DNA from 2 places in the Burkholderia territorii genome. Region 1 is predicted to be linked to the other one. Evidence: predicted binding sites of a transcription regulator. Region 1 holds the regulator's gene; the other holds the start of a gene.

Evidence for each region. The regulator HrcA, encoded in region 1, represses chaperone genes, less so after heat shock. The targets are predictions, from matches to a motif close to TTAGCACTCNNNNNNNNNGAGTGCTAA.
Region 2: a site for HrcA is predicted at 8,029-8,055, ahead of rpoH (RNA polymerase sigma factor RpoH). Genes of this name have one in related genera too.

The regions. Positions count from the first base shown of each region.
Region 1 covers NZ_CP013366.1:718,978-730,451, reverse strand. The annotation lists gene WS51_RS14070 (chorismate-binding protein) at 1-926, opposite strand, end outside; gene dnaJ (molecular chaperone DnaJ) at 931-2,067, opposite strand; gene dnaK (molecular chaperone DnaK) at 2,321-4,270, opposite strand; gene WS51_RS14055 (thioredoxin family protein) at 4,418-4,858, opposite strand; gene grpE (nucleotide exchange factor GrpE) at 4,869-5,414, opposite strand; gene WS51_RS32530 (hypothetical protein) at 5,766-5,927, shown strand; gene WS51_RS14045 (RNA-binding S4 domain-containing protein) at 5,899-6,306, opposite strand; gene hemH (ferrochelatase) at 6,312-7,376, opposite strand; gene hrcA (heat-inducible transcriptional repressor HrcA) at 7,515-8,537, opposite strand; gene WS51_RS14030 (NAD kinase) at 8,668-9,570, shown strand; gene recN (DNA repair protein RecN) at 9,590-11,239, shown strand; gene glnE (bifunctional [glutamate--ammonia ligase]-adenylyl-L-tyrosine phosphorylase/[glutamate--ammonia-ligase] adenylyltransferase) at 11,367-11,474, opposite strand, start outside.
Region 2 covers NZ_CP013366.1:3,013,254-3,024,727, forward strand. The annotation lists gene WS51_RS24405 (YfhL family 4Fe-4S dicluster ferredoxin) at 1-42, opposite strand, end outside; gene coaD (pantetheine-phosphate adenylyltransferase) at 102-599, opposite strand; gene rsmD (16S rRNA (guanine(966)-N(2))-methyltransferase RsmD) at 711-1,325, opposite strand; gene ftsY (signal recognition particle-docking protein FtsY) at 1,528-2,688, shown strand; gene maiA (maleylacetoacetate isomerase) at 2,785-3,429, opposite strand; gene ybiB (DNA-binding protein YbiB) at 3,598-4,572, shown strand; gene leuA (2-isopropylmalate synthase) at 4,968-6,614, shown strand; gene WS51_RS24440 (nuclear transport factor 2 family protein) at 6,758-7,141, opposite strand; gene WS51_RS24445 (acyloxyacyl hydrolase) at 7,187-7,756, opposite strand; gene rpoH (RNA polymerase sigma factor RpoH) at 8,117-9,052, shown strand; gene cydP (cytochrome oxidase putative small subunit CydP) at 9,380-9,658, shown strand; gene WS51_RS24460 (cytochrome ubiquinol oxidase subunit I) at 9,648-11,228, shown strand; gene cydB (cytochrome d ubiquinol oxidase subunit II) at 11,260-11,474, shown strand, end outside.

The DNA of each region.
Region 1 (11,474 bases):
TGCTTCGGCGCGCCGGTGATCGATCCGCATGGAAACAGCGCACGCAGCATCTGCGCGAACGTGGTGCCGTCGCGCCAGCCGGCTTCGACCGTCGACGTCATCTGCCAGACCGACGCGTACGGTTCGACCGAGAACAGCGCCGGCACCCTCACCGTGCCCGTGCGGGCGATCCGCGACACGTCGTTGCGCAGCAAGTCGACGATCATCACGTTTTCCGCGCGGTTCTTCGGATCGCTGGCGAGGAACGCGGCGGCGGCCGCGTCGTCGCGCGGATCGGCCGAGCGCGGCGCGGTGCCCTTCATCGGCCGCGCGCGCAGCACGTCGCCGTGCTTCTCGACGAACAGCTCGGGCGAGCACGACACGACCCACGTACCGTCGGGCAGCGCGATCAGCGCGCCGTAACGCACGGGCTGTCGCGCGCGCAACCGCCGGTACAGCGCGAGCGGTGTGCCGAACATGTCGAAATTCAGCCGGTACGTGTAGTTGATCTGATACGAATCGCCCGCGCGCAGCGCGTCGTGCACGGCGGCAATCGCCGCGTCGAACGCATCGCGCGACACGCTCTTCGCGACGTGCGCGACGCCCGCGATCGTCGGCGCACCGCCGCCGTCCTGCTGCGCGAGCCACGCGTCGACTTCGTCGCGCGACAGGCGCTCGCAGCGCGCATACAGCAAAAAGCGCAGCGGGGCATGGCCCGGCTGCGCTCTTTCGAGATTGCGTCCGAATTCGTAATCGCCGACGACGACCGCATGCAGCCCGTCGCGCAGATCCTGCATCACCGCCGCATCGAGTTCGTCGAGCCGTGCCGGATCCGTGCACACGCGTTCGCGCACGAAACCGGAATACAAACGACTCGACCGCGCGGACGCGGTCGAGTCGCAATCGTCCAAGAGCGCGAACGACGCGCTCTCGTTGCCTTCAGTCATGCCGTTACTCGAAGAAGCTCTTGACCCGGTCGAACCAGCTCTTGCTCTGCGGGCTGTGACGCGCACCGCCCTCGGCCAGCGACTTCTCGAACTGCTTGAGCAGGTCCCGCTGCTGCTCGGTCAGCTTCACGGGCGTCTCGACCTGCACGTGGACGTACAGATCGCCCGCGATGCTCGAACGCAGACCCTTGATGCCCTTGCCGCGCAGGCGGAACGTCTTGCACGACTGCGTGCCTTCCGGCACCGGGAACGACGCACGGCCGGCCAGCGTCGGCACCTCGATCTCGCCGCCGAGTGCGGCGGTCGTGAACGGAATCGGCATCTGGCAGTGCAGATCGTCGCCGTCGCGCTCGAACACCGAGTGCGGCTTGATGTGGATCTCGACGTACAGGTCGCCCGGCGGCCCGCCGTTGATGCCCGGCTCGCCGTTGCCGGCCGAGCGGATCCGCATCCCGTCGTCGATGCCGGCCGGGATCTTCACTTCGAGCGTCTTGGTTTCCTTCACCTTGCCCGAGCCATGGCAGTGCACGCACGGTTCGGGGATGTAGGTGCCGGTGCCGTGACACTTCGGGCAGGTCTGCTGGATGCTGAAGAAACCCTGCGACATGCGCACCGTGCCCTGGCCGTGGCACGTCGGGCAGGTTTCCGGCTTCGTGCCCGGCTTCGCGCCCGATCCGTGACAGACTTCGCACGACACCCAGCTCGGCACGCGGATCTGCGTGTCGTAGCCGTGCGCGGCCTGCTCGAGCGTGATTTCCATGCTGTAGCGCAGGTCGGCGCCGCGATACACCTGCGGCCCGCCGCGGCCGCCGCGCGCGGCACCGCCCGCGGCCTGACCGAAGATGTCGCCGAAGATGTCGCCGAACGCGTCCGCGAAACCGCCGAAACCCTGTCCGCCCGCACCGCCCATGTTCGGATCGACGCCCGCGTGGCCGTACTGATCGTACGCCGCGCGCTTCTGGTCGTCCGACAGCATTTCATAGGCTTCCTTCGCTTCCTTGAAATGCTCTTCCGCATCCTTGCTGTCCGGATTGCGGTCAGGGTGATACTTCATCGCAAGCTTGCGATACGCCTTCTTGATTTCGTCGTCGCTCGCATTCTTCGCGACGCCCAGAACCTCGTAGTAATCCCGTTTCGCCATATCGATTCGCTGTGCCGACGCGCGTCATGCACGCGGCGGCTCCTTTCGCCCGCAGTAAAGTCTCTCGACTCGTCTGGCGCTGCGCCGTCCGCGGACGGCTCGCGCAGCACCCGCCAAAAAACAAATGTGCCCGGAGGGCCGCGAAGCCCGCCAGGCGTGGAGTCGATCCGGCCATCCGGAAGGAAAGACAGACCGCTGTTCAGCCGCGCCGCGCGCGTGTCGCGCGCGGCGTGCGGTGCCATGGCAACCCGGCTCAGTCCTTCTTCACTTCCTTGAACTCGGCGTCGACGACGTCGTCCGCAGCCTGCTGCGCACCCGCGTGGGCCGCGCCTTCCGCTGCACCCGCCGCGCCGGCCGCACCAGCCTGCTGCGCCTGCATGTCGGCGTACATCTTTTCGCCGAGCTTCTGCGAAGCCTTGCCGAGCTCCTCGACCTTCGCGTCGATCGCCGCCTTGTCGGCCGACGTATCCTTCAGCACGTCCTCGAGCGACTTCAGCGCCGCTTCGATCTTTTCCTTCTCGCCCGCGTCCAGCTTGTCGCCGTACTCGGTGAGCGCCTTCTTCGTGCTGTGGACCAGCGCGTCGCCCTGGTTGCGCGAATCGGCCAGCTCGCGCAGCTTGTGGTCTTCCGCTGCGTTCGCTTCCGCGTCCTTGATCATCTGGTCGATTTCGGCGTCGGACAGACCCGAGTTCGCCTTGATCGTGATCTTGTTTTCCTTGCCGGTCGCCTTGTCCTTCGCGCCGACGTGCAGGATGCCGTTCGCGTCGATGTCGAAGGTCACTTCGATCTGCGGCACGCCGCGCGGTGCGGGCGGGATGCCTTCGAGGTTGAACTCGCCGAGCAGCTTGTTGCCTGCCGCCATCTCGCGTTCGCCCTGGAACACCTTGATCGTCACGGCCGACTGGTTGTCGTCCGCCGTCGAATACACCTGTGCGTGCTTCGTCGGGATCGTCGTGTTCTTGTTGATCATCTTCGTCATCACGCCGCCGAGCGTTTCGATGCCGAGCGACAGCGGGGTCACGTCGAGCAGCAGCACGTCCTTGCGATCGCCCGACAGCACCTGGCCCTGGATCGCCGCGCCGACTGCGACGGCTTCGTCCGGGTTCACGTCACGGCGCGGATCCTTGCCGAAGAACTCCTTCACCTTCTCCTGCACCTTCGGCATGCGGGTCTGGCCGCCGACCAGGATCACGTCGTCGATATCCGACACCTTGACGCCGGCGTCCTTGATCGCGATGCGGCACGGTTCGATCGTGCGCTCGACCAGGTCCTCGACCAGCGCTTCCAGCTTCGCGCGGGTGATCTTGAGGTTCAGGTGCTTCGGACCCGATGCGTCGGCCGTGATGTACGGCAGGTTGATTTCGGTCTGCTGGCTCGACGACAGCTCGATCTTCGCCTTTTCGGCCGCTTCCTTCAGGCGCTGCAGCGCGAGCACGTCCTTCGACAGGTCGACGCCCTGCTCCTTCTTGAATTCGCCGATGATGTAATCGATGATGCGCTGGTCGAAGTCCTCGCCGCCGAGGAACGTGTCGCCGTTGGTCGACAGCACTTCGAACTGCATTTCGCCGTCGACGTCCGCGATCTCGATGATCGACACGTCGAACGTGCCGCCGCCGAGGTCATACACGGCGATCTTGCGGTCGCCCTTCTCGGCCTTGTCGAGGCCGAATGCGAGCGCAGCCGCGGTCGGCTCGTTGATGATCCGCTTGACTTCGAGGCCCGCGATGCGGCCGGCGTCCTTGGTCGCCTGACGCTGGCTGTCGTTGAAGTAAGCCGGCACCGTGATCACGGCTTCCGTGACCGGCTCGCCGAGGTAGTCTTCGGCCGTCTTCTTCATCTTGCGCAGCACTTCCGCCGAAACCTGCGGCGGCGCCAGCTTCTCGCCGTGCGCTTCGACCCATGCGTCGCCGTTGTCGGCCTTGATGATCGCGTACGGCATCAGGCCGATGTCCTTCTGGACTTCCTTCTCTTCGAAGCGGCGGCCGATCAGGCGCTTCACCGCGAACAGCGTGTTCTTCGGGTTGGTCACGGACTGACGCTTGGCCGGCGCGCCGACGAGCACTTCGTTATCGTCCATGTAGGCGATGATCGACGGCGTGGTGCGCGCGCCTTCCGAGTTCTCGATGACCTTGACCTGGTTGCCTTCCATGATGGCGACGCACGAGTTCGTGGTGCCGAGGTCAATACCGATGATCTTTCCCATTTTTCCTAATCTCCAGAAATGCTTGTTTGCTGCGCGAAACGCCGCTTTTTTGGGCGGTTTCGCGCGCCAGAATTCAACTCTGTTCCCGAAATGCGTCCGGCCGATCCGTTTTCAAGACCCGCCAAGCGATGCGGATATTAAATTTTTTCAATCGCCGCCGGTAGCCGGATCGTGCGGACCGCCGTCGCGCTCCGACGGCGCACCGGCCGCCGCGGCGATCTTCGCGCGCGCCGCCGACACCGCCGCCTGGAACTGTCCCAGGCCATGCCAGCCGGTCGCGCGGCCGAGCCGCTTGCCGCGATGAAAAAAGAACCACGTCGGCACGCCGTGCAGGCCGAAGCGGCGCCCCAGCTCATGATGTTCGTATACGTTGCAGTGGAACCACTTCAGATCCAGCGCGCGGATCGCGTCCGGCCGGGCGAGCATCGCCTTCTTCGCAATCTCGCAGTTGAAGCAATCGACGCCCCAGAAGAACACCACGGCGAGTGCGTCGCCGGCGCCGACGACAGCGGCGTCGAACGTGTCGGCCGCCAGCGCCTGCATGTCGAACGCTTCGAACGCGGCCGGATCGACGCCGGCGGGAATCATCGCGGCAGCCTTACTTCGGCTGGGCGACCGTGACGAGCGCCGGGCGCAGCACGCGGTCCGCGATCATGTAGCCCTTTTGCAGCACGGCCACCACGGTGTTCGGCTCCTGATCGGCCGGCACCATCGAAATCGCCTGGTGCTGGTGCGGATCGAACTTCTCGCCGACCGGGTTGATCGCGACGACGCGGCCCTTCTCGAGCGCGCTCGTCAGTTGGCGCAGCGTCAGCTCGACGCCTTCACGCACCTTCGCGATGTCGCCGGATGTGTCGCTGACGGCAGCCTCGAGGCTGTCCAGCACGGGCAGCAGGTGCTCCGCGAAGCCCTCGATCGCAAACTTGTGCGCCTTCGACACATCTTCCTGCGCACGACGGCGCACGTTCTCGGTCTCGGCCTTCGCCCGGAGGAAGCTCTCCTGCAGCTCGGCGACCTTGGCTTGAGCCTCCGCGAGCGCCGCGTCGGCTGCTTCGGCGGCGGGAGCAGCGCCTTGCGCCGCCTGCTTCTCGCTGCCGATCTCTTCGGCCGATTGGGTAGCCGGGTTCTCTTGCGTGTTTTCCATGTCGCTGAAAGTCGATTAGAGGTTGAAGCCAAATCGGCAACCGCCGGACCGTATGCCGGCGGCACCGCACATTGTTGGTGCAAATAAGGGCGAAAACTGCGATTTCAAGAGGGCTATTCGCCGGTATTCGCCAATACCGCGAAACAACCGCACCGCGCGCTGCCCGATTGCGCGCATTTGTCGTCAGATCAGACGAAACGGCCGGTAACAACGCTTACCAGGCAAGTACTAGCTCGCCACAGGGGGCTGCACTACACTCCATTCAAGCGTCGAGAAAGCGCGTTTACCCTAGCTTACCGCCGCCTGACATCCACCTGGCGCTGCATTCACCGTCCGAGCGAGGCGAGTACCGTGAAATTGACCTTTGCCATATCGGTGGTCGCGCTGGTACTGATTGCCGGCACCACCACCATCTGCCTGTCCGGAGCCGTGACCGACCGCACGACCGAATACGGAAGCGCGCGGGCTACCTTCGACCAGATGTTCAGCTCCCACCAGAAAATCTGTCGATGATGCGCCGGTCGCGCTTGGTCGGCCGGCCGTGCAGTTCCGCCGCCGGCTCGCGATACGTGCGGCGCCGCTCCAGTTCGGCGAGCCGCGCCACGCGCCCCGCTTCCGTTTCCTCGTAAAGCGTCTGCGCGATGCTCGCGGGCCCGCGCACGTCGCAGATGCCGAGCACGGCAATGTGCCAGACGACACCGTCGATCGCAATCTCGACCTCGTCGCCGACGCGCACGTCCTTCGCCGGCTTGACGGCCGCCCCGCCGATCTTCACGTGGCCCTTGTCGACCGCGTCGGACGCGAGCGAGCGCGTCTTGAAGAAGCGCGCTGCCCACAGCCATTTGTCGATGCGCAGCCTGGCGCCGGGTTCCGTCGAAATCTTGTAGTTCATCGTGTTCAACTCACCGTTTCGGGCTGGGCGGCCTTCACCGGCCAGCCCTGCAGATTCTCGGCGACGATCTCGCCCAGCGCGCCGATCCAGGCCGGCGCGCCGTTCAGGCACGGAATCCGGTGGAAGGCCTGGCCGCCGCCCGCGATGAACTCGTCGCGCACCTCCATCCCGATCTCCTCGATCGTCTCCAGACAATCGGCCGTAAACCCGGGACAGAACACGTCGGCCCGCCGCACGCCGGCCTCCCCGAGCTCGCGCAGCGTCGGCGCCGTGTATGGCTGCAGCCACTCGGCCTTGCCGAAGCGCGACTGGAACGTCACACGGCATTCGAGCGTCGACAGCCCGAGCGCGGCCATCAGCAGCGCGCCCGTTTGCTGGCACTGGTCGTGATAGGGATCGCCCAGGTCGAGCGTGCGTTTCGGCACCCCGTGAAAACTCAGCACGAGCTTGTCGCCGGCCGCGAAGTCGGGCCGGCCGTGCTGCGCCCAGTAATGGCGCACCTGCTCCGCGAGTGCATGGATGTAGGCCGGATGGTCGGCATATTGCCGCACCGTGCGCACCTCCGGCTGGTTGCGCATCCGCGCGAGCGCGGCGAACGCGGCATCGAATGCGGTGGCGGTGGTGGACGCCGAGTATTGCGGATACATCGGCATCAGCAGCACGCGCTCGACGCCCGCCCGCTTGAACTGCGCGAGGGCCTGCGCAATGCCCGGACTGCCGTAGCGCATCGCGTAGTCGACCGTTACCTGGTAGCCGTTCGATGCGAGCAGATGGCGCACGCCTTCGGTCTGCCGCTCGGTGTACACGCGCAGCGGCGAGCCCTCTGGCATCCAGACGGCAGCGTATTTCTTCGCGGACGCGCGGCCGCGCAGCGGCAGGATCAACGTGCGCAGCAGGACCTGCCAGATCGCCTGCGGGATTTCGACGACGCGGGGATCCGACAGGAATTCGGCCAGATAGCGCCGCACCGCGCGCGGCGTCGGGGCGTCGGGCGTGCCGAGATTGATCAGCAGCACGCCGATGCGATGGGAGGCGGCAACACTCGAAGGCGGCTCGAGATCGAAACGCATGGGCAGAAACGTGCTCGGGGCACGCAGTCGGACGGCCCTCAATTATAGCGGGCCGCCTTGCTCGGGTCGGCTGGCCGTTCGGCCGACTGGCGATGCACGCGGCGTCGCGGCACGATGGCGAAACGGTATCGGTTCGGGTTACTGCTGGCTCAGCGTGAGCGACAGCAGCCGCGCGGTGATGTCGACGATCGGGATCACGCGGTTATACGCCATGCGGGTCGGGCCGATCACGCCGAGCGTGCCGACGATCTTGCCGTTCACCTCGTAGGGCGCCGTCACGACGCTCATTTCCTCGATCGGCACCAGCGTCGATTCGCCGCCGATAAATATCTGCACGCCCTGCGCGTGGCTCGACACGTCGAGCAATTGAAGGAGGCCCGTCTTTTGGTCGAATACGTCGAACAACTTGCGCAGCCGCGCCATGTCGGACGACAGATCCGCCACCTCGAGCAGGTTGCGCTCGCCGGAAATGAGCACGGTGTCCTCGGTGTCGGGCACCTCGGTGCTGGCCGTCACGGCCGCGTGCATCAGCGTGGTCATGTCGCCGCGCAGCTGGTCGATCTCGTCGCGCAGGCGGCGGCGCACCTCGTCGAAGGACAGCCCGGCGAAGTGCGCATTGATGTAGTTGGATGCCTCGGTGAGCTGCGACGGCGAATAGTCGCGCGGCGTCGCGAGCATGCGGTTCTGCACGTCGCCCTCGGGCGTGACGATGATCAGCAGGATGCGCTTGTCCGACAGGCGCATGAACTCGATCTGCTTGAATACATGGCTGCGGCGCGGCGTCAGCACGACGCCCGCGAACTGCGACAGGTTGGACAGCACGCTCGCCGCGGCTGCCACCACGCGTTGCTGCGGTTCGCCCGCCTGCAGCGTGTTCTGCACCTGGCGCGCGACGGCCTCGGCGTCGATCGGCGCCTCGACCGTCAGCATCGTATCGACGAACAGCCGATAGCCGCGCGGCGTCGGCACGCGGCCGGCCGACGTATGCGGGCTCGACACGAGGCCGAGCTCCTCCAGGTCGGACATCACGTTGCGGATCGTTGCCGGGCTCAGCTCGAGCCCGGAATAACGGGACAACGTGCGCGAGCCGACCGGCTGACCGTCGGCGATATACCGTTCGATCAGGGTTTTCAGGAGGGTTCGTGCGCGAGGATCTAGCATGGTGGAAAATTTTAGCGCAACCGCGCGAGCACGGCGAGTGGCCGCGACCACTGTCGCACGGGCCGATCGATCCGGCCCTGTCTTCACACAGCCGGTTCTTTTCGTCAACGAGCTATGGTGTAATGCCGGCATGAAAACCGGTAATCAGTTCAATACTGTTGCGCTCGTGGGCCGGAGCAACACGCCCGGCATCGCCGAGCCGCTCGCCACGCTGGCTGGCTGCATCGCGAAGCTGGGCTTCGAGGTCGTGTTCGAAGCCGAAACGGCCCGCGAAATCGGCATCTCCGGCTATCCGGCGCTCACTCCGGCGGAAATCGGTGCGCGCGCGGACGTGGCGGTCGTGCTCGGCGGCGACGGCACGATGCTCGGCATCGGCCGGCAGCTCGCGCCGTACAAGACACCGCTGATCGGGATCAACCACGGGCGGCTCGGCTTCATCACGGACATCGCGGCGGCCGACATGCAGGCGCTCGTGCCGGTGATCCTGTCGGGCAAGTTCGAGCGCGAGGAGCGCTCGCTGCTCGAGGCCCGGATCGTGCGCGACGGTGAGCCGATCTACCACGCACTCGCGTTCAACGATGTCGTCGTGAACCGCAGCGGCTTTTCAGGGATGGTCGAGCTGCGCGCGTCGGTCGACGGCCGGTATATGTACAACCAGCGCTCGGACGGCCTGATCGTCGCCACGCCGACCGGCTCGACCGCATACGCGCTGTCGTCGGCCGGGCCGATCCTGCACCCGCAACTCCAGGGCATCGTGCTCGTGCCGATCGCGCCGCATGCGCTGTCGAACAGGCCGATCGTGCTGCCCGACGATTCGAAGATCGCGATCCAGATCGTCGGCGGCCGTGACGTCAACGTGAACTTCGACATGCAGTCGTTTACCTCGCTGGAGCTGAACGACACGATCGAGGTGCGCCGCTCGAAGCACACGGTGCCGTTCCTGCATCCGGTCGGCTACAGCTATTACGCGACGCTGCGCAAGAAGCTGCACTGGAACGAGCACGCATCGAACGAAGACGACAAGGCGTCCTGACGCACCCGAGCCCGACACCATGCTTCGCCACCTCTCGATCCGCGACTTCGTCATCGTCGCCGCGCTCGATCTCGAATTCGACAGCGGCTTTACCGTCTTTTCCGGCGAAACCGGCGCCGGCAAGTCGATCCTGATCGACGCGCTGGCCCTCGCGCTCGGCGAGCGCGCCGACGCAAGCGTCGTGCGCACCGGCTGCGGCCGCGCCGACATCACCGCCGAATTCACGCCGCACGACCGCGTCGCGCGCTGGCTCGACGAACACGCGTTCGACGCCGAGGACACCGTGATGCTGCGCCGCGTGATCGACGCGAACGGCCGCTCGCGTGCGTTCATCAACGGCACCAGCGCGACGCTCGCGCAATTGCGCGAGCTTGGCGAGATGCTGGTCGACATCCACGGCCAGCACGCGCATCAGCTGTTGATGCGCCCCGATGCGCAGCGCGAACTGTTCGATACGCACGCGGGGCTCGTCGCCGATGCCGCGAACGTCGCACGCGCGTGGCGCGTCTGGCGCGACGCGACGCAGGCGATCGACGCCGCGAAGGCGCACGAACGGGAACTGCAGCTCGAACGCGAGAAGCTCGCATGGCAGCTCGCCGAGCTCGACAAGCTCGCGCCGCAACCGGGCGAATGGGACGAAGTCGGCAGCGAGCACAAGCGCCTGTCGCATTCGGCGAACCTGATCGCCGGCGTGCAGGGTGCGCTCAACGCGCTGTCCGAGGCCGACGACGCGATGCTCCCGCAGCTCGGCGCGATCGTGTCGAAACTGCGCAGCCTGGCCGATTACGACTCCGGGCTCGGCGATGCGCTCGCCTCGCTCGAACCGGCCGAGATCCAGCTGCAGGAAGCCGTCTATTCGCTGTCGCACTATGCGCAGCGCCTCGATCTCGACCCGGCCCGGCTCGCGCAGGTCGAAACGCGCCTCGACGCGCTGCACTCGACCGCCCGCAAGTTCAGGCTGCCGCCCGACACGCTGCACGAGGAGCATGCGGCACGCCGCGCGCAGCTCGCCGCGCTCGACGCAGCGGCCGATCTCGGCGCGCTGGAAGCCGCGCAAGCCAAGGCGTGGGAAGCCTATCTCACCGACGCGAAACGCCTGTCGAAGTCACGCGCGCAGGCCGCGAAGGCGCTCGGCGCGGCCGTCACGGCCGGCATGCAGGAGCTGTCGATGGCGGGCGGCAGCTTCGAAGTCGCGCTCGTGCCGCTCGCCGATGGCGGCCCGCACGGGCTCGAGCAGGTCGAATTCCGGGTCGCCGGACACCCCGGCGTGCCGCTGCGCCCGCTCGCGAAAGTCGCGTCGGGCGGCGAACTCGCACGGATCAGCCTTGCGCTCGCGGTAATCGCGAGTGCCGCGAGCCCGACGCCGACGCTGATTTTCGACGAAGTCGACACGGGCATCGGCGGCGGCGTCGCCGAGGTGGTCGGCCGGCTGCTGCACCAGCTCGGGCGTGACCGCCAGGTACTATGCGTGACGCACCTGCCGCAGGTCGCCGCGCGTGGCGACCATCACTTCCAGGTCGCGAAGGGCGCCGACGAGCGCGGCGGCACCGTCTCATCGGTCGTCGCGCTCGACAAGGCGAGCCGGGTCGAGGAAATCGCCCGGATGCTCGGCGGCCTCGAGATCACCGCGACGACGCGCAAGCACGCGAAGGAAATGCTGGCGGCCTGACGCGGGCACCGGTCGCCGCATGCGACAAGGCCGGCGCCCGCGCCGGCCTTTCCCGACGAACGGCAGCGGCCACCCGACCGCACCCAGCCAGCCCCGACGATTCGAACAGTCGATTCGAACGCCCGCCTCAAACGCCCGTTTCGACCGCCCCGAACACCCGCTCCCAGAGCGCCGTCACGGCCGCTCGCTCGTCGGCCACCAGCGCCGGATCGACGCGAGCCTTTTCCATCCCGTC
Region 2 (11,474 bases), 1.1 Mb from region 1:
CACGTCGCAATTGATGCACTCGTCGGTAATCATCAAAGACATACTGATCTCACTTCTTCAGGCCGTCGGCCGGCTTCGCATCGAAACCGGCCGGCGCCGCGTCACGCGGCAGGGCCTCCCATCGCGGCGACTTTCTCGGTCAGCCACTTCTCGACGGACGGGAACACGAACTTGCTGACATCGCCGCCCAACTGCGCGATTTCGCGCACGATCGTCCCCGAGATGAACTGATACTGGTCGGACGGCGTCATGAACATCGTCTCGACGTCGGGCAGCAGATAGCGGTTCATCCCCGCCATCTGGAACTCATATTCGAAATCGGACACGGCACGCAGGCCGCGCACGATCACGCGTGCGTCGTTGGTGCGGACGAAGTCCTTCAACAGGCCCTTGAAGCCCATCACCTTCACGTTCGGATAATGACCGAGCACCTCGTTCGCAATCTTCAGACGTTCTTCCAGCGAGAAAAACGGCTTCTTCGCGCGGCTGTCGGCCACACCGACCACCAGCGTATCAAAAATGCTCGACGCACGCCGCACGAGGTCTTCGTGCCCGCGCGTCAGCGGATCGAACGTACCGGGATACACGGCGACTACCATGTCGCTCCTCCTGTCATCACGCAAACGGGGTGGCAGCCGTGCGATGCGCACGCCGCTGCCGAGATGGGCATGCGTCGCCTTTGCGGTGCGCCGCCTCGTATGGAACGCGCATTATTCATCATTTTCGCGCCGCAGCAAATGATAGTGAACCGCGCCTGCCTTGCCGTGCTTCACCACCTGCCAACCAGCCAGCGCTTCGTGCGCGGCCGGGTCGAGTTCCGCACCGGTCTCCACGTATAGCGCGCCGTCCGGCGCGACGAGCGGCGCCGCCAGCGCGATCGCGCGATCGAGCACGGCCGGCTCACCGAACGGCGGATCAAGGAACACGACGTCGAACGCGCCCGGGGTCAGCCCGGCCGCGAGCCGCAGCGCGTCGGCTTCCGCGACCTCGACCGAGCGCGCGCCGAGCTTGTCCTTGATCGCGCGCAGTTGTTGCGCCGCGCGCGGGTGGCGTTCGACCATCACGACGCTCGTCGCGCCGCGCGACGCAGCCTCGAAACCGAGCGCGCCGGTGCCCGCAAACAGGTCGAGGCAGCGCCGGCCTTCGAGATCCTGGCCGAGCCAGTTGAACAGCGTCTCGCGCACGCGATCGGGCGTCGGCCGCAGGCCGTCGAGATCGAGCACGGCGAGCGGCGTGCGCTTCCAGTCACCGCCGATGATGCGGATCGTGTGCGGCTTGCCGCGGCCAGGGGAGGCCGTCGGGCGGCCGGAAGAGGAACGGGACATACGGAAATATCGACGACGGAGGACCGGGTGCGCAGGAGGGCGCACCGCCAAACAGGCGCACGTTACCACAGCGGCGGCACCGGCTGACGCGAGTGCGTCGCCGCGCTGATAAAATGCACGGTTTCGGCCGCCGTGCGCACGCATGACGGCCCCTCCGGCGCTCCGCCCTGGCGGCGCCCCGCCCTCTTCCCGACGTCAGACCATGTTCAGCTTCTTCAAACGATTCAAGAAAACACAGGAGCCCGACTCCGCGGAATCGCAATCGATCGATGCGCCGCAACCGGACGAACCGTCCGACGCGCCCGCCGCCGACGCGCACCAGCCGATCGAAGCGCCGCAGGCGCCCGCGCAAGCGCAGCCGGCCGCGCCGGCCGTCGTGATGACGGTCACGCCGACCAACGACGGCAGCGACGAAGTCGTCGAAGCGGTCGAGATCGTTCCGCCGCCGACGCAGGACGCCGCCGCGAAGAAATCGTGGCTCGCGCGCCTGAAGTCCGGCCTCGCGAAGACGGGCTCGAGCATCACCGGCGTGTTCGTCAACACGAAGATCGACGACGACCTGTACGAAGAGCTCGAAGCCGCGCTCCTGATGTCCGACGCCGGCGTCGATGCGACCGAATACCTGCTCGGCGCGCTGCGCGAGAAGGTGCGCGCGGGCCGGCTGACCGATCCGCAACAGGTGAAGAGCGCACTGCACGACTTGCTCGTCGAGCTGCTCAAGCCACTCGAGAAATCGCTGATGCTCGGCCGCGCGCAGCCGCTCGTGATGATGATCACGGGCGTGAACGGCGCCGGCAAGACGACCAGCATCGGCAAGCTCGCGAAGCACCTGCAGAGCTTCGACCAGTCGGTGCTGCTGGCCGCGGGCGACACGTTCCGCGCGGCCGCGCGCGAACAGCTGGCCGTCTGGGGCGAGCGCAACAACGTGACGGTCGTCCAGCAGGAAAGCGGCGACCCGGCCGCGGTGATCTTCGACGCGGTCAGCGCCGCGCGCGCGCGCAAGATCGACGTGATGATGGCCGACACGGCCGGCCGCCTGCCGACGCAGCTGCACCTGATGGAAGAGCTGAAGAAGGTGAAGCGCGTGATCTCGAAGGCGCACGACGGCGCACCGCACGAGGTGCTGCTCGTGATCGATGCGAACACGGGCCAGAACGCGCTCACGCAGGTGAAGGCATTCGACGATGCGCTGGGCCTCACGGGCCTGATCGTCACGAAGCTCGACGGCACCGCGAAGGGCGGCATTCTCGCCGCGATCGCGCGGCAGCGCCCGGTGCCCGTCTACTTCATCGGCGTCGGCGAGAAGGTCGAAGACCTGCAGCCGTTCAGCGCAGTGGAATTCGCGGACGCGCTGCTCGGCTGAACGCAGCCGGCCCGTACCGCGACGGGGCGCCTTCGGGCGCCCTTTTTCATGCGTGGCCGGCCAGCCGTTCAGCCGGCCGCTTGCGCCGTCGCGGCGTCACTCGGCATCGGGCTGCACGCCTGGCTCGGCGGCCTTGAACGCGTCGAGCGTCGACGCATGTTCGGCGATCCGATGGAGCGTCGGAAAACGGGTCGTGTCAATCGAGAAACGGTTCGCGTTGAACACCTGCGGCACGATGCAGATATCGGCGAGCGTCGGCGTGTCGCCGAAGCAGAGCTTGCCGGTGCGCGGATCGTTCGCGAGGCGCGTCTCGAGCGACGCGAAACCCGCCTCGATCCAGTGCCGATACCAGTCGTTCTTCGCTTCCTCGGGCACATTCAGCGTGTGCTTCAGGTATTTGAGCACGCGCAGGTTGTTGAGCGGATGGATCTCGCACGCAATCTGCAGCGCGATCGCCCGCACATACGCGCGATCGACGGGCTGCTTCGGCAACAGCGCCGGTTCGGGATGCGTTTCCTCGAGATATTCGATGATCGCGAGCGATTGCTGCAGCGTGGCGTCGCCGTCGATCAGCGTCGGCACGACCGCATCCGGATTCAACGCGCGGTACGCGTCCTTCAATTGCTCGCCGCCGTCGCGCAGCATGTGCACGGGCACCGTGTCGTACGGCAACTGCTTCAGGTTCAGGGCGATCCGCACGCGGTACGACGCGGAACTGCGGAAATAGCTGTAGAGCTTCATGGGATGTCTCTCTGTTCGTATTCGGCCGGCAACGGCGCCGCGGCGCACGCGACCCCGCCGGGAACCCGAGTTTAGCGCGCCGCGCCGCGTCGGCGCGCGCAGCCGTGCTTGGGCGAGCCGCGCCCGTGCGATACTCGGGGCATTCCCCACCGCTCACCGCGCGCCCCGATGACCGCTCCCCACGATTCCGCAGCCTCGCCGTTCCCTTGCGCCCGCTTCATCAAGGAAATCGGCCGCGGCCCGCACGGCGCACGCGCGCTGTCCGCCGAAGACACGTTCGAGCTCTATCGCGCGATGCTCGACGCGCGCGTGTCGGACGTCGAGCTCGGCGCGATCCTGATCGCCTATCGCCTGAAGGGCGAAAGCGCCGACGAACTGGCCGCGATGCTCGCCGCCGCGCAGGCATCGTTCGAACCGGTGCGCGTGCAGGACGCCGCGTTCCGCCCCGTGTCGATCCCGAGCTACAACGGCGCGCGCAAGCAGCCGAACCTGGTGCCGTTGCTCGCGCTATTGCTCGCGCGTGAAGGCGTGCCGGTGCTCGTGCACGGCGTCGAGCGCGATCCGGGCCGCGTGACGAGCGCGGAGATCTTCTCGGCGCTGTCGATCGCGCCGTCGACATCGCACGACGCGATCGAGGACACGCTCGCGGAACGCCGCGTCGCGTTCGCGCCGATCGATGCGCTGGCGCCGCGCATCGCGCGCCTGCTGTCGCTGCGCGGCGTGCTCGGCGTGCGCAACTCGACGCACACGCTCGTGAAGATCCTGCAGCCGTTCGCGCCGGCCGGGCTGCGGCTCGTGAACTACACGCATCCGCCGTACCGCGACAGCCTCGCGCAACTGTTCCGCGATCATCCGGACGCCGCGCTCGGCGGCGCGCTGCTCGCGCGCGGCACCGAAGGCGAGGCGGTGGCCGACACGCGACGCCAGGTGCAGGTCGACTGGCTGCACGACGGCGTGTGCGACACGCTGATCGATCCCGAGCGCTCGTCGAGCGACGCGCCGCCCGTCGCGCTGCCGGAATCGCGCGACGCGGCAACCACGGCCGCGTGGACGGACGCCGTGCTGCGCGGCGAAATTCCGGTACCCGACACGCTTGCGCGGCAAGTCGCGACGATCGTGCGGATCGCCCGGCTCGCACCGTGACCGTGCATCCCGGCCCGGCACGGCGTCGCGCCGGGCTTTGAACCGACCATTTGACACGCGCACGCATCCTGGCATAGAGTTGTCGCCATGCGTTCCTTTCCGAACACCCTCCGAATTACCTCCGGCCGCCTAGCGCGGTCGCTATCGCTACGACTAGCCTAAGGCTGTCTTAGCGCCGTGTGCTGTCCGCACGGTCCCTCCCTGCAGTTCCTCGCAGCACCCTTCTCGCAGTTTTTACAACCCGAAGTCGTCAGCATTCGTCCGTCTATCCGTCGGCCGATTCGCGAAGATCATCCGCATCCGTTGCGCATTTGCCGCGCCACGGTGCGAGGCAGCGCCACCCGTCGCCCATGCCGCCCGTCTTCGCTCGCGACTTGAGACCCGAGGTCCAGAAGATGAAGCGCAACCCGCAAGACAAGTACCGTCCGTTCGAACCCGTCCGCATCAACGGCCGCCGATGGCCGACCCGCACCATCGAGCGTGCGCCGGTCTGGATGAGCACCGACCTGCGCGACGGCAACCAGTCGCTGATCGAGCCGATGAGCATCGAGCAGAAGCTGGAATTCTTCGACATGCTGGTCGCGATCGGTTTCAAGGAGATCGAAGTCGGTTTTCCGTCGGCGTCGCAAACCGACTTCGATTTCGTCCGCAAGCTGATCGACGACAAGCGCATTCCGGACGACGTGACGATCGAAGTGCTCGTGCAGTCGCGCGAAGACCTGATCGCGCGCACCTTCGATGCGCTCGAAGGCGTGCCGCGTGCGATCGTGCACCTGTACAACGCGATCTGCCCGTCGTTCCGGCGCATCGTGTTCGGGATGTCGAAGGACGACGTGAAGGCGCTCGCGGTCGACGGCACGCGACTCATCAAGGAACACGCGGCGGCCCGCCCGGACACGCACTGGACCTACCAGTACTCGCCGGAAACCTTCAGCATGACCGAGCTGACGTTCGCGCGCGAAGTGTGCGACGCGGTCGCGCAGGCGTGGCGGCCGACCCGCGACCACAAGATGATCGTCAACCTGCCGGCGACCGTCGAAGCCGCGAGCCCGAACGTGTTCGCCGACCAGATCGAGTGGATGGACCGCAACCTCGCGTATCGCGACAGCATCGTGTTGTCCGTGCATCCGCACAACGATCGCGGCACCGCGGTCGCGGCCGCCGAGCTCGCGCTGCTCGCGGGCGCCGACCGCATCGAAGGCTGCCTGTTCGGCAACGGCGAGCGCACCGGGAACGTCGATCTCGTCACGCTCGCGCTGAATCTCTATACGCAGGGCATCGATCCGGGCCTCGATTTCTCCGACATCGACGCGGTGCGCCGCGTGGTCGAACGCTGCAATCAGATTCCGGTGCATCCGCGTCATCCGTACGCGGGCGACCTCGTATTCACCGCGTTCTCGGGCTCGCACCAGGATGCGATCCGCAAGGGCTTCGCGCAGCAGCGCCCCGACGCGGTATGGGAAGTGCCGTACCTGCCGATCGATCCGGCCGACCTCGGCCGCAGCTATGACGCGGTCATTCGCGTGAACAGCCAGTCCGGCAAGGGCGGCGCGACGTTCCTGCTCGAGCGCGGGATGGGCTTTACGCCGACGCGGCGCGTGCAGATCGAATTCAGCCACGCGGTGCAGACGCTCGCCGATGCGTCGGGCGAGGAAGTGACCGGCGACGCGATCTGCGCGCTGTTCGCCCGCGAATTCTTCGAGACCGACGGCCCGGCCGCGCGCCACGGCGACACCGCGCGCTGGCAGAACCGCGACATCGCGGGCACGCCGCCCGCCGGCGCGACGCCCGAAGACGTCGTGCAACGCACTGCCGCGGCCTTCGCGACGGCAGCCGGCGCGACGATCGACGTCGCCTCGTGCGAACACACGCGCACGGCGGACGGACGAATCGCGGTATCGGTCGGCTGCCGGGTCGGCGATGCGCCGCTGCGGCACGGCGTCGGCGTGCATGCCGACGCGGCCAGCGCCGCGCTCGATGCGCTCGTCAGCGCAATCAACCGCTCGGCCTGGCAGTGCGCCGACCGCCGTGCGGCGGCCTGACCGGCGGGTTTTCGTTTCAGTGTTCGAACGTCAGCGAGCGGTGCGTGACCGCCCGTGCGCCGCGCAATCCGCGCCGCACGGGCAATGAAAAGCGGCCCAGGAGGCCGCTTCGGTCGGGACATGAAAAGGAGCGCGACGCGCGCTCATGTCTCGGTCGCGCACCGCGTCGCCTGCCACGCCAGCAGGCGCCACTGCCCCTGCTCGTGCGTATGGACGGCGGTATAGGCGATCGGAAACACCAGCCCGCCGTTGTTGGTTTCCATCTCGATCAGTGCGCGCCCGGTGACGACGCAGGTTGCGTCGCCGACGGGCAGCAGGTCTTGCGACTGGATTTCGATCTGGCGATAGCGACGGCGGCCGCCGACGATGGCGTCGATGAACTGCTGCTTGGTTTCGCGTTTGCCGTTGGTGTGCACGAAGAACACCTTGTCCGACAATTGCGCATCGAGCGCCTCGCCGTCCCCGTCGACCATCGCCCGGAACCGATCGCGCTCGAGCGCGCGAATCGCATCGACCACCTTCGCCATCGCCTGACTCCTCGGCAACGCGCCCGCCATGCGCGGGCGTGCGGATCAGAAGTTGTACTGCACGTAGAACTGGTGGAAATTTATACCAGGATTCGGCTCTTTGATACCCGCGTTAGACACATGTTGAAAACGGTAGCCGAGCTGGTACTGTTGCCGTTCTCCGAACTGCGCGCCGACGCCGACGACGTCCACGAACTGGAACGACGTCGCAAGCGACAGCTTGTCGGAGATCGTCGGGGAAGTCAGGAAGCGGATGCCGGCGCCGGCCTCGACGAACGGACGCACCTGGCCGGCGCTCTTGATGAAGCGGAACATCGGCGTCGCGCCGAATTCGCCGATGCTGCCGTGAACATTGCCGCCCGTGTGCCAGTAGCTGGCGTGGCCTTCCATCACGAACGCGAAGTGCCAGCCGCCGATTTCCCACCAGTTCCAGCCCGGATCCCACACGACGCCGAGATCGGCCTTGTCGATCCCGTGGCGATCCGAAAACCCGCCGCCCGCCTGGATCCCCCATCGATCGGCGAACGCGGCACCGGATCCGCCCAGCAGCGACGCCGCCAGCAGCGCATGCAGCGCAAGCCGGCTACGGGGGCGACAATTCTTCTTATTGTTCATCAGACACTCCAACTTTGTGGGTTGAATGGAGCCTCGCCGCAACGGCCGGGCCCGAGCGAACTGAATGGTATGGTAAAGGACTTTTCCGATCGGCATCACGAAGCGAAATTGTTTGCTTCCAAAACTACAAAAATCGAAACCGTCTACTGATTACCATGTGAAACAACGGCTTACGGAACTTCCGCCGGCCAGCCCTGTCGCAAATTAGACTATCGATTCAACGATCCCGATAGAGAACCGGGAACTTCGATGCCCGCACCCCCTCTAAGGATTTAGCACTCGGATTACGGGAGTGCTAAGATGGACCCCGGAATCTCATCCGAGACCACGGGTTTGTCCCTGATTCCAAAGGAGTTTTTAGTGAGCCATGCCCTGACCCTTCCGAACACGCTGAGCCCGACGCCGGCCAAGGCCGAATCGGCAGGCTCGCTGGCGCTCGCGACCCAATCGATGTTGCCGGGCCAGCTTGGCAACATCGACGCGTACATCCAGGCCGTCAACCGGATCCCGCTGCTGACCGCCGAAGAGGAACGCCAGTACGCGACCGAATTCCGCGAACACAACAACCTCGACGCGGCACGCCGCCTCGTGCTGTCGCACCTGCGGCTCGTCGTGTCGATCGCGCGCAACTACCTCGGCTACGGCCTGCCGCACGGCGACCTGATCCAGGAAGGCAACATCGGCCTGATGAAGGCCGTGAAACGTTTCGACCCGGCGCAAAACGTGCGCCTGGTGTCGTATGCGATCCACTGGATCAAGGCCGAGATCCACGAGTACATCCTGCGCAACTGGCGGATGGTGAAGGTCGCGACGACGAAGGCGCAGCGCAAGCTGTTCTTCAACCTGCGCAGCCACAAGAAGAGCATGCAGGCGATGACGCCCGAGGAAATCGACGGCCTCGCGCAGGAACTCAACGTCAAGCGCGAAGACGTGACGGAAATGGAAACGCGTCTGTCGGGCGGCGACATCGCGCTCGAGGGCCAGGTCGAAGACGGCGAGGAGTCGTACGCACCGATCGCCTACCTGGCCGATTCGCACAACGAGCCGACCGCCGTGCTCGCCGCGCGTCAGCGCGACATGCTGCAGACGGACGGCATCGCGCAGGCGCTCGACGCGCTGGATGCGCGCAGCCGCCGGATCATCGAGGCGCGCTGGCTGAACGTCGACGACGACGGCTCGGGCGGCTCGACGCTGCACGATCTCGCGGCCGAGTTCGGCGTATCGGCGGAACGCATCCGCCAGATCGAAGCGAGCGCGATGAAGAAGATGCGCACCGCACTCGCCGAATACGCCTGAGTTCGCGATTTAGAGCGCTTTACCCAAAACCGCTGCCCGACCGGCAGCGGTTTTTTTTCGTCCGTCGTTCGGCCTCGATCGTCTCTTGTTAATCGACCTTATTGATCGGGTTCGCGCGAATTCCGCGACCTTCCGCATAACCTTGATCTGCCTCAAGTTTCGACATGCTCTTCGCGACGGTCTGCCGCAGCGCAGCACTCGGCATCGGAAAGCCGGCATTTTAAAATTGGCACGTCGGCTTAAAAGGATTAAAACAGCTTAACTGCCGTCATGAATCCGACGTAGAGTCGCCCCAAAACCGATGTAAATCGATTCAGGATAATCGCCTTGATCTCGATCAATAAAGAGCCCGCGCCGCCTCCCCCGCAGGCCGCCGGCACGATCGGCTGGCGCGCGCGCATTGCCGCGTGGGCTCGCGGACCAACCCTCGCCCGCGACATCACGCTGGTGCTGATCGTCAAGCTGATTCTCTTGATGTCGCTCAAATACGCATTCTTCAATCATCCGCAGGCTGAGCATATGTCGCTGCCGCCTGCCGCCGTCGCCGAGAAGCTGCTCTCGGTGCCGGCGCCTGCATCCACCGAGGGAGACCACCATGATAAGTAGCGAAGTCGTCGATCTGTCGCGTCTGCAGTTCGGCATCACGGCGCTCTACCACTTCCTGTTCGTGCCGCTGACGCTCGGCCTGTCCTGGCTGCTCGTCATCATGGAAGCGGTTTACGTGATGACCGGCAAACAGGTCTACAAGGACATGACCCAGTTCTGGGGCAAGCTGTTCGGGATCAACTTTGCGATGGGCGTGACGACCGGCATCACGCTCGAATTCCAGTTCGGCACGAACTGGTCGTACTACTCGCACTACGTCGGCGATATCTTCGGCGTGCCGCTCGCGGTCGAAGGCCTGATGGCGTTCTTCCTCGAGTCGACGTTCGTCGGCCTGTTCTTCTTCGGCTGGAACCGCCTGTCGAAGGTCAAGCACCTGATCGTCACGTTCCTCGTCGCGCTGGGCTCGAACCTGTCCGCGCTGTGGATCCTCGTCGCGAACGGCTGGATGAACAATCCGGTCGGCGCCGAGTTCAACTACCAGACGATGCGCATGGAGTTGACGAGCCTGTTCGATGTGCTGTTCAACCCGGTCGCGCAGGTGAAGTTCGTGCACACGGTGTCGGCCGGCTACGTGACGGCCGCGATGTTCGTGCTCGGCGTGTCGTCGTGGTATCTGCTGAAGAAGCGCGACGTCGACTTCGCGCTGCGCTCGTTCGCGGTCGCGGCCGGCTTCGGCCTCGCGGCGACGCTCTGCGTGATCGTGCTCGGGGACGAATCCGGCTACACGACCGGCGAAGTGCAGAAGATGAAGCTCGCCGCGATCGAGTCCGAATGGGAAACGCAACCGGCGCCCGCTTCGTTCACGCTGATCGGCATCCCGAACCAGGAGGAGCAGCGCACCGACTACGCGATCAAGATCCCGTACGCGCTCGGCCTGATCGCCACGCGCTCGATCGACGAACCGGTGATCGGCCTGCGCGAACTCGCGAAGCATAGCGAAGAGCACATCCAGAGCGGGATGGTCGCGTACGGCGCGCTGCAGAAGATCAAGGAAGGCGACACGAGCGCCGCGACCCGTGCACTGTTCGACCAGCACAAGCAGTATCTCGGCTACGGGCTGATGCTCAAGCAGTTCACGCCGAACGTGATCGACGCAACGCCCGAGCAGATCAAGGCCGCCGCGAAGAAGACGATCCCGCCGGTCGCGCCCGTGTTCTTCTCGTTCCGGATCATGGTGTTCCTCGGCTTCCTGTTCCTCGCGACCTTCGTCGCCGCGTTCTGGTTCTGCGCGCGCCGCCAGTTGCTGCAGGACAACCGCCGCTGGTTCCTCCGCTATGCGGTGTGGGCGATCCCGCTGCCGTGGCTCGCCGCGGAATTCGGCTGGGTGGTCGCCGAACTCGGCCGTCAGCCGTGGACCATCGCCGGCATCCTGCCGACGCACCTGTCCGCGTCGAGCCTGCAGCCGAGCGACCTGTACCTGAGTCTCGCCGGCTTCATCCTGTTCTATACCGCGCTGTTCGTCATCGAGATCACGCTGATGTTCAAGTACGCGCGACTCGGCCCGTCGTCGCTGCATACCGGCCGCTATCACCACGAACTCGCCGCAGCAGGCGAGCGTGCCGCGGTTTGAGCACGCCCTCGCAACGGAACAAGGAATCGCTATGGACTACGCAACTCTCAAGCTGATCTGGTGGCTGCTCGTCGGCGTGCTGCTGATCGGCTTCGCCGTCACCGACGGCTTCGACATGGGCGCGACAGCGCTGCTGCCGTTCCTCGGCAAGACCGACGAGGAACGCCGCATCATCGTCAACACGGTCGGCGCGACGTGGGAAGGCAACCAGGTGTGGCTGATCACGGCCGGCGGCGCGATGTTCGC